Regions from separate parts of the Streptomyces sp. NPDC051211 genome, predicted to be linked through region 2. Evidence: riboswitches for the same ligand, from Rfam matches in the RefSeq annotation. Region 2 holds a riboswitch; the other holds the start of a gene.
What was found. Region 2 has a riboswitch for guanidine ahead of AB0447_RS16405 (multidrug efflux SMR transporter). Riboswitches for the same ligand answer to the same signal wherever they lie in the genome.

Region 1 (4,404 bases), on a different contig from region 2:
AAGCCTCCGGTGCCCCCGTTGTGCCAGATCTGCAGGTGGGCGCCCTGCCGGGGATGGAGACGGTGGGCCATCCAGCCCAGGTGCACCCAGGCGAAGGGGCTCTTGCGGTGCTCGACGGTACGGCTCAGGCGAATCGCCTCGGCGAGCCCGGCGGGACCGCCGTCCAGCTGGGCGCGGACGAAGCCGGCCAGGTCCGTCGCGGTCGACCGCAGCCCGCCCGCACCGGCCAGGTCGGCGAGGTGCCAGGGTGACGTGGGCTTCCCGCGCCGGCTGTGTCCCTGAGCGAGACGCCCCGAGCGTGTGCCGTCCACGGTCACCACGGTGTCGGTCATCCCCAACGGGGCACAGATCTCCCGGGTGATGAGGGTCTCGTAGTCCGTGCCGGCCCGGCGGGCGAGGCCCAGACCCAGCAGCCCGGCTCCGAGGTTGGAGTACCGGAACCGCTTCCCCGGCTCGGCCCCCAGACGCGTCCCGGCCAGCCCGGACAGGAGTACGTCGGTGGTGCAGTCCGCGTACGGATCCGGCTTCGAGGGGTGCAGCAGCGCCTGGAGGAGCATCCCCTTCGGCAGCCGCGGCAGGCCGGAGGTGTGGGTGGCCAGGTGCCGCAGGGCGATGCGGCTGCTGCCCCGTGACGGTACGGCCGCTCCGTCGGGCAGCAGAGCGGTCAGCGGCTCGTCCAGGTCCGCCGTTCCGCCCACTGCCAGTCGCGCCAGGGCCAGCGCGGTGAACGGCTTGGTCACCGACCCGATCTCGAACAGGGTGTCGGGGCCGGGCACCACACTGCGGTCCCCGCCGGTGCCGCCGGCCCCCCTGATCTCCACCGAATCCCCCGCCACGGCGGCCACCACCACGCCGACGCGATCTTCGGCCAGCCGGTCGGCGGTCTGCTGGGCAAGGGTGCCGAGTTCTTGATCCATGACCGAATCATGACGGGGCCGTTCCGGCGATCGGTGCGCCCTGATGATGATTTTCCGCCGGTGGCACTCCGACTCCAGCAGTACGGACCGAGCCCGCCCCGGCCTGCGTCAGCGGCCGCCGCCGCGGTGATCGTAGACCGTGAGGGACAGTGCCAACATCGCGGCCTGGGCGCGTTCCGCATCCAGTCCCTGGTCCACGGCTTCCAGGGCTTCGGCCGCCGAAACCAGCACGGCACGGGGCAGGCCCTCGTAGGCGGAGACTCGGTAGGCGAGGGTGCGGCGGGCGTCCCGTTCCTCTTCGGTCACCCCGTCGGGGGTGAGGGGGAACACAGCCGCCTGGTACGTCGCGATGCTCACGAGGACCGCGTCGGCGATCCCCTGCGCGTACCCGTCGACCGGGGGCACGGTGCGGTCGGGCCGGAAGAAGGCCAGCACCGGGCGGCGGGAGAGGAAGGAGCCGATCCCGGCGCCCAGACCGGCCGCGGCCCCGGCCACCAGGGCCGTCATCCTGCCGCCCAGGAGGAAGCCGAAGCAGGCTCCGCCGACCGCCCCGCACGTCACCAGCGCGAAGGTGATCATGAGGTGGATGCGGGTGGCGATCGAAGACGTCATGCCCAGCAGTATGCACAGCGCACTCCGATGACTTCCGGCCACTGCCGGGGGCCGTGGCCGGATCTGCTGCTACAGTGGGCCGCGGTCGGCCTGCCGGCCCCGGACGAGACGCGCCGTACCCGGTTACGCACGACGACGCGCACGAGCCTCTCCAGAGGGGCCGTAGCGGTCTGCACCATCCCTGGTAGGCCGTGTCGCCGAGCGGATGGACCAGTACGTATGACCGTGCAGCTGACCCGAACCCTCTACACCACCTCCGCACACGCCAGCGGGGGCCGTACGGGCACGGTGTCCACGGACGACGGCCGACTGAATCTCGAGCTGGCCCCGCCGCGGAAGAAGACGCCGACGGCCACCAACCCGGAGCAGCTGTTCGCCGCGGGCTACGCCGCCTGCTTCACCTCCGCCCTCGCCGAGGTCGCCGGTGAGTTCGGTATCGATACGGCCGCTGCGCAGGTCACCTGCGAGGTCCGGCTCGGCACCACCGATACGCCGGCGGGCTATGGGCTGGCCGTGACGCTCACGGTCGCGGTCCCCGCCCTGACGGCAACCGAGCTGGAGCCGCTGCTGCACCGGGCAGACGCCACATGCCCCTATTCCCAGGCGGTCAGGGGCAACATCCCCCTGACGCTGGTGGCTGTCGACGGCACCACGGCGCAGTGACGGGGATGGCGCCGCCGGCCCGCGGCGCGTGGCTGCGGCGCGGGATCAGCCGCAACGGGGGCCCGATGCTGGCAGAGCAGGAGGCCGTCTGGTTGCAGGCCGGCCATCACTATGCGGACAGCCGGGGATTCGCGGGCTTCACCTCCTTCGACGGCCGGGAGGTCCGCTTCCACCACGAGGTCGGCGAACCCGGCGAGGACGTGGGCAGCCTTCGCCGGGACGGCGAGAACCTGGTCGAATCCGGCGCGAACCCCGACGGCACCACTTTCGTGGAGATCTGGACGCCGCTGCCGGACGGCCTCGGCCAGACCGGCTCCTGGACGGCCGCCGGATGCCAGGTCGTACGGGTCGGTCCGCACCTGGTGTACGTGGACGCCGGAACGAGCGCCTACCTGCGGATGTAGCCCAAGCGCAGGCGGGGGCACCGGCGTGTTGCAGGCAGGGCCCTACCGCCGGTGCGGACCGAAGGGGTCCGGGCCCAAGGTGGTGGTCGGGGCGGGGCCCAGGGTGGTGGTGCCGATGGCGGCGCGGTGACCCAGGCCCGTGCGGTAGGCGTCGAGGGCGGCTTCGGTCCGGCCCGCGCGGCGCAGCAGGTCGCCCAGGAGTCGGCACAGGTCGGCGAGGTCGCCGGTCGCGCCGCTGCGTTCCAGCAGGGCCAGGGCGCGTACGTAGTGCTCCTCCGCCCCTTCGGTGTCGCCGCGCTCCTCGGCCATGAGGCCGAGCAGCCGGTGGGCCCCGCCGGCGTGCACGGCGCCGTGGTGGTCGTCCAGATCCAGCAGGGCCGACAGCAGCTCGGCGGCCTCCTGGTGGCGGCCCAGGCGGCGCAGGACGTCGGCCAGCTCGACCTCCACCTGTGCGGTGTAGAGGGTGGCGCGCCGGGCCGCGAGCATGCCGCGGGCCGTACGCAACTCCTCTTCCGCGGCCTGGAGTTCGCCGCTCTGTGCCTTGACGTAACCGCGCATCCAGTGGCAGTGCGCGAGGTCGGTCGCCAGGCGTAGCTGCCGGTACATGGACTGGGCTTTGGCGAGGGACGCGTCGGCGTCGGCCGTGCGCCCTTCCGCGAGGAAGGTCCGGGCCACCTGGCGGTGCATACCGGCCACCAGCGCGGGGTCGGTGACCTGCGGGGCCAGGGCGAGGGCCGTTTCGGCGGCGTGGGCGGCGCGGGCGTGCGCGCCCATGTCGATGTACGGGCTGATGACGGCCGCGTACAGCATCACCAGCGCCTCGGGGTCGGCGAGGCCGCGGGCGCCGAGTTCGTCGATGGCCGATTCGAGCAGGTAGCAGGCATAGCGGAGTTCCCCGGCCAGGAGGTGGGCGACGGCACGGCCGCGGATGGCGCGGGCGCGGCGGGGCAGCGGCTCGCACGCCAGCAGCGCCTCGGCCGATGCGAAGTGCCCGCGGGCTGCTGCGAGTTCGCCGGCCTCCAGGGCGCAGTCGCCGAGGCCGAGCAGGGCCTCGGCCTGTTCGACGGGCAGGTCGAGGCGTTCGGCCTCGGTGAGCAGGCGGCGGTAGTGGCCGGCGGCTTCGTCGGCCGCACCGGTGGCCAGGGTCTGCTGAGCGTCGGTCAGGGCGAGCCGGAGTTCGGTGGCCAGGTGGGGTGGACGGCCGGTGGCGAGCTCCTCGTACGTGATGCCGAGGCGGGGGGCGAGGAAGCGCAGCGCCGTTTCGGAGGGGCGCACCCGGCCGGATTCAAGGGTGGAGATGTATGCCGCGGTGTAGGAGGGCTCGGCCAGCTGTCGCTGCGTCAGGCCGCCTTCCTTGCGCAGCTGTTGCACCCGTCGACCGATCTCGGCCGGTTCGTCCATGGGAACCCCCTGGTCTTTCAACTCCCCAAACATTCAAGGGCACACGATCATTGCGCATCCCCCGGGCACGCCCTAGTTTAAGCGGCCGGTTCAGTTCGTTTATCTGCTTGCTTAATGTCCGTGTCGGGAGAGGATCCCATGCGCTCGACCCTGCGCAGTTCCCTGTTGGCGGTGGGGGTGGCCGCTGCCACCGTCGCCGCGCTGGCCGCCGTACCCGGTACCGCGTCCGCCGGCCCGCCGCCGGCGGCCGATCCGCGACCGCACCCCCTGGTGGAGGTGGAGATACCCGGGCCCGAGGACGGGGTGACCGCCGGATCGGGACACACCCTCGTGCCCGCCCGGGGCCAGGACGCACCCGCCGGTCGCCTGTCCGCCGCGGAGCAGCAGGCGGACGGCGAGGTCGCCAA
Region 2 (4,404 bases):
TTCGACGTGGTCACCCACCCCCAGAGCCGCCCCCGGGCGCTGGCCCGCTGGAACTACGTACTCGACGGCATGGTCAAGAAGCAGTGGATGACCCCGGCCGAACGCGCCGCCGCCACCTTCCCGGAACCCCAGAACCTACGCCCGGCCGCCGGCCTCTCCGGCCAGCGCGGCTACCTCGTCGAAGCCGTCAAGGACCACATCACCGGCAACAGGATCCTCGACGAGCACACCCTCGCCGAGGGCGGCTACCGGATCACCACCACCATCGACAAACGCCGCCAGACCGCCTTCACCGACGCCGTGGACGACAAGCTGACGAGCCGGCTGAACCCCGCAACCCGCAAGGCGGACAGGCTCGTCAGGGCCGGCGGCGCGTCCATCGACCCCGCCACCGGGAAGGTCGTCGCCCTCTACGGCGGCATCGACTACACCAAGCAGTACGTCAACAACGCCACCCGGCACGACTACCAGGTCGCCTCCACCTTCAAGCCCTTCGTGTTCGCCTCCGCCGTCGAGAACGGCTCCCGCACCCAGGACGGCCGCCGCATCACCCCCAACACCCTCTACAACGGCGACAACAGGCGCCCCGTCGTCGGCAGCCGGATCCCCTACTCCCCCGAGAACGAGGGGCAGGACTCGTACGGGGACATCACCGTGCGCACCGCCACCGACCTGTCCGTCAACGCCGTCTTCGCGCAGATGGTCGTGGACGTCGGCACCACCAAGGTCAAGGACACCGCGATCGCCCTCGGCATCCCGGCGAACACCCCGAACTTCGACCCGGGCCCGGCCATGGCGCTGGGCACCATGCAGGCGTCCGTCCTCGACATGGCCCAGGCGTACGCGACCCTGGCCGACCACGGCCGGTACACCCCGTACACCCTGGTCGAAAAGATCACCAAGAGCGGTGACACGGTCGGTCTCCCACAGCGGAACCCGCGCCAGGCCATCAGCCGGGAGGCCGCCGACACCACCACCTCGATGCTGGTCAGCGTCGTCGACAACGGCACCGGCACGGCCGCTCTGGCCGCCGGCCACCCGGCCGCGGGCAAGACCGGCACGGGCGAGCTGGACCGCTCCGCCTGGTTCGCCGCGTACACCCCGGACCTGGTGACGGTGGTCGCGATGATGGGCCAGGACCCGGACACCGGAACCCTCCAGTCCCTGTACGGGGCGCTGGGCGAGGCCCGCATCGGGGGCGGCGGATATCCGGCCCGGATCTGGGCCGCGTACACGAAGACCGCCCTGGAGGGCTCCGACCCGCTCGACTTCGACCTGGAAATCCAGCCGGGCGCCGACCAGCCCCTGCCCCTGCCGCCGCCCCCGTCCACCCGGCCGCCCCGCTTCACGGGCCGCCCACCCTCCCCCGCGCCGGACGGCACGGCCACGGGCGGCCAGAGCCCGACGAACGGGGGCACGGACACGGGCGGCCAGACGAACGGGGGCCCGGCCAACGGCGGGCAGACCCAGGGAGGCCAGGGGAACGGCGGGCAGACCGGGGGCCGGACGGACGGCGGACAGACCACCGGCGGTGAGACGGACGGGGGCCGGACGGACGGGGGCCGGGTGGACGGCGGCCAGACCCAGGGCGGTCCGACCCAGGGCGGTACTCAAGGCGGCACCACCCAAGGCGGCACCACCCAGGGCGGTACGACCACCGAGGGTCTGCCCGGATCCGGCGGCACCTGGGGTCAGTGACCGGAGGTCGCCTTCAGCCCCACCACCGCGACCAGCAGCAGGCAGATGAAGAAGATCCGCGCGGCGGTCACCGGCTCACCCAGCACGGCCATCCCGAGGACCGCCGCCCCGGCCGCACCTATGCCGACCCAGACTCCGTACGCCGTACCGATCGGCAGCGTCCTGGCGGCGTAGGACAGCAGCACCATGCTCGCGACGATGCCGGCACCGGTGAACACGCTCGGCCAGAGCCGGGTGAACCCGTCGGTGAACTTCATTCCGATCGACCAGCCGACTTCGAGCGCACCGGCGAGCAGCAGCAGAACCCAGGCCATGACAGGACCTCCGAGACGAGAGCGGTACGGGGGTGCGTCGTCTTGTCGTACCCGGTACGGCGCGTCTCGTCGGGGTTCCTCCCCACCGTAGCAAAGACCACGGAAAGGGCCGGTGACAGCGGTCACCGGCCCTTCGAACACTCACTTCCCACCGGCCGCACGGGGCCCGGCAGGTCCTACAGGTACAGCCCGGTGGAGTCCTTGGACCCTTCCAGCCGCTCCGCGGCCACCGCGTGCAGGTCCCGCTCCCGCATCAGCACGTACGTCGCGCCCCGCACCTCGACCTCGGCCCGCTCCTCGGGGTCGTACAGCACCCGGTCGCCGGGCTCCACGGTCCGTACGTTCTGCCCGACCGCGACCACCTCGGCCCAGGCCAGCCGCTTGCCCACCGCGGCCGTGGCCGGGATGAGGATGCCGCCGCCCGAGCGGCGTTCGCCCTCGGGCGAGTCGGACCGGACGAGCACGCGGTCGTGCAGCATGCGGATGGGCAGCTTGTCGTGGGTGGGGTTCTCGCTCACGTCTGCGAACCTACCTGGCGCGCTCAGCCGCGCTTGCGGCGGGCCGACAGGGCCAGCAGCCCGACGACGCCGACCGCGAGCAGGGCGACGGGCACGATCCGCTCGAACCGCGGCGCGCCGGCCTCGTCGTGCAAACTGCCCTTCACGTCCGTGACCAGGCGGTTCACGGCGACGACGGCCCGGCCTGCGGTGTGGTCCACATGGGAGGCCACCCTCGCCCTGGCGTCCCCGATGATCGTCTTCGGGTGCATGCGCACGCCGATCTCGTCGAGCGTCTCGGCGAGCTGCTCGCGCCGGCGGACGATGTCCGCCTCGATCTGCGCTGGGGTCCTGACTTCCGACACCGCGCTGCCTCCGTCGTCGTCTGTGGCTGGGCATGGTCCTTCATGGACAGTCTGTCAGCTTAGTCTCGTCGGATACCGATCCCCTCCCGAGGAGACTGTGGACATGAGCGAGCGACTCCAGCCGGGCGACACCGCCCCCGCCTTCACCCTGCCCGACGCGGACGGCAACGAGGTCTCGCTCGCCGACCACCTGGGCCGCAAGGTGATCGTGTACTTCTACCCGACGGCCCTGACCCCGGGCTGCACCAAGCAGGCCTGCGATTTCACGGACAACCTGGAGGTCCTGGCGACGGCCGGCTACGACGTGATCGGCGTCTCCCCGGACAAGCCGGAGAAGCTCGCGAAGTTCCGCGAGAAGGAGAGCCTGAAGGTCACCCTGGTCAGCGACCCGGAGAAGGCGACCCTGGAGGCCTACGGCGCGTACGGCGAGAAGAAGCTGTACGGCAAGACGGTGACGGGCGTCATCCGCTCCACGGTGATCGTGGACGAGGCGGGCAAGGTCGAGCGAGCGCTGTACAACGTGAAGGCCACCGGCCACGTCGCCAAGATCATCAAGGACCTGGGCATCTGACCCGTCCCGCACTTCTGCTCTGCGAGCGGCCCGCACCGAAACCGGTGCGGGCCGCTCCGTTTATCGGACGACATCAACCGTGACCGTCCGACTAATGGTCCGTTATTCAGTGCGAGGGCCGCACGTTCACGCGGCTGATCGGAGGGCTGGGAATGGCGGTGCGGTACACCCGAGAGCTACTCGAAGAGGCCGCTCGGGAGACGAAGACCTGGGACGATGCGGTGCGTTGGTGCGGCGGCACACCCACACCCGGCAGTCGGCGCTATCTGCGCACGAAGATGACCGAATTCGGAGTGGACACCTCCCGCTTCCCCGCCAGGTGGGCGAAGCACACGGAGGAACGCCTGCGCGAGCTGGTTGCGGTCTCCACATCCGTGTCGGAAGTAGTCGGCAGGCTCGGCATCAGTCAGATCGGCGGCAATCAGACGCACATCTCGCGACGCATCGCGGAGCTGGGCATCGACATCTCGCACTTCATCCCGCACTCCCGCACGCCTCGGCCGAAGGGTGCCTTGGGGCCTGTGCTGTCACTCAGGGATCCGCAGCACGGCCGGGTACCGGGCGAGCGCCTGAGGCGCGAGTTGCTGAAGTCCGGAGTCCTCGAGGTCTGCGCCGAGTGCGGTGTCGGAACGCGGTGGAACGACAAGCCGCTGCGCCACGAGGTCGATCACATCAATGGGGACTGGTGGGACAACCGCCGGGAGAACCTGCGGCTGCTGTGCCCCAACTGCCATGCGGTCACGGACACCTACCGCGGCCGGAAGCCGAGGAGGCCGGCGTGACCAAGCCCAGGTTCACACGCGATGTGCTCAGCCGCACCGCGGCCGACTCCACCAGCCTGGTCGATCTCATGCGGCGACTGGAGACACCGCTGCTCAGTGGACCGTTCCGCTACCTTCGCGCCCGACTGGCGTACTACGGCATCGATACGTCCCATTTCTCGGACGAGCCCCTCCCCG

Region 1: another riboswitch for guanidine. It lies ahead of AB0447_RS26870 (Ohr family peroxiredoxin); the one in region 2 lies ahead of AB0447_RS16405 (multidrug efflux SMR transporter).

Annotation. Positions count from the first base shown of each region.
Region 1 is NZ_JBFBAV010000034.1:12,487-16,890, reverse strand. It holds gene AB0447_RS26880 (serine hydrolase domain-containing protein) at 1-917, opposite strand, end outside; gene AB0447_RS26875 (hypothetical protein) at 1,026-1,529, opposite strand; guanidine-III (ykkC-III) riboswitch at 1,611-1,671, shown strand; gene AB0447_RS26870 (Ohr family peroxiredoxin) at 1,749-2,192, shown strand; gene AB0447_RS26865 (hypothetical protein) at 2,258-2,596, shown strand; gene AB0447_RS26860 (helix-turn-helix transcriptional regulator) at 2,639-3,997, opposite strand; gene AB0447_RS26855 (M64 family metallopeptidase) at 4,136-4,404, shown strand, end outside.
Region 2 is NZ_JBFBAV010000014.1:53,913-58,316, forward strand. It holds gene AB0447_RS16400 (transglycosylase domain-containing protein) at 1-1,698, shown strand, start outside; gene AB0447_RS16405 (multidrug efflux SMR transporter) at 1,692-2,012, opposite strand; guanidine-III (ykkC-III) riboswitch at 2,044-2,114, opposite strand; gene AB0447_RS16410 (co-chaperone GroES) at 2,189-2,530, opposite strand; gene AB0447_RS16415 (DUF3618 domain-containing protein) at 2,554-2,874, opposite strand; gene bcp (thioredoxin-dependent thiol peroxidase) at 2,978-3,445, shown strand; gene AB0447_RS16425 (HNH endonuclease) at 3,598-4,227, shown strand; gene AB0447_RS16430 (HNH endonuclease signature motif containing protein) at 4,224-4,404, shown strand, end outside.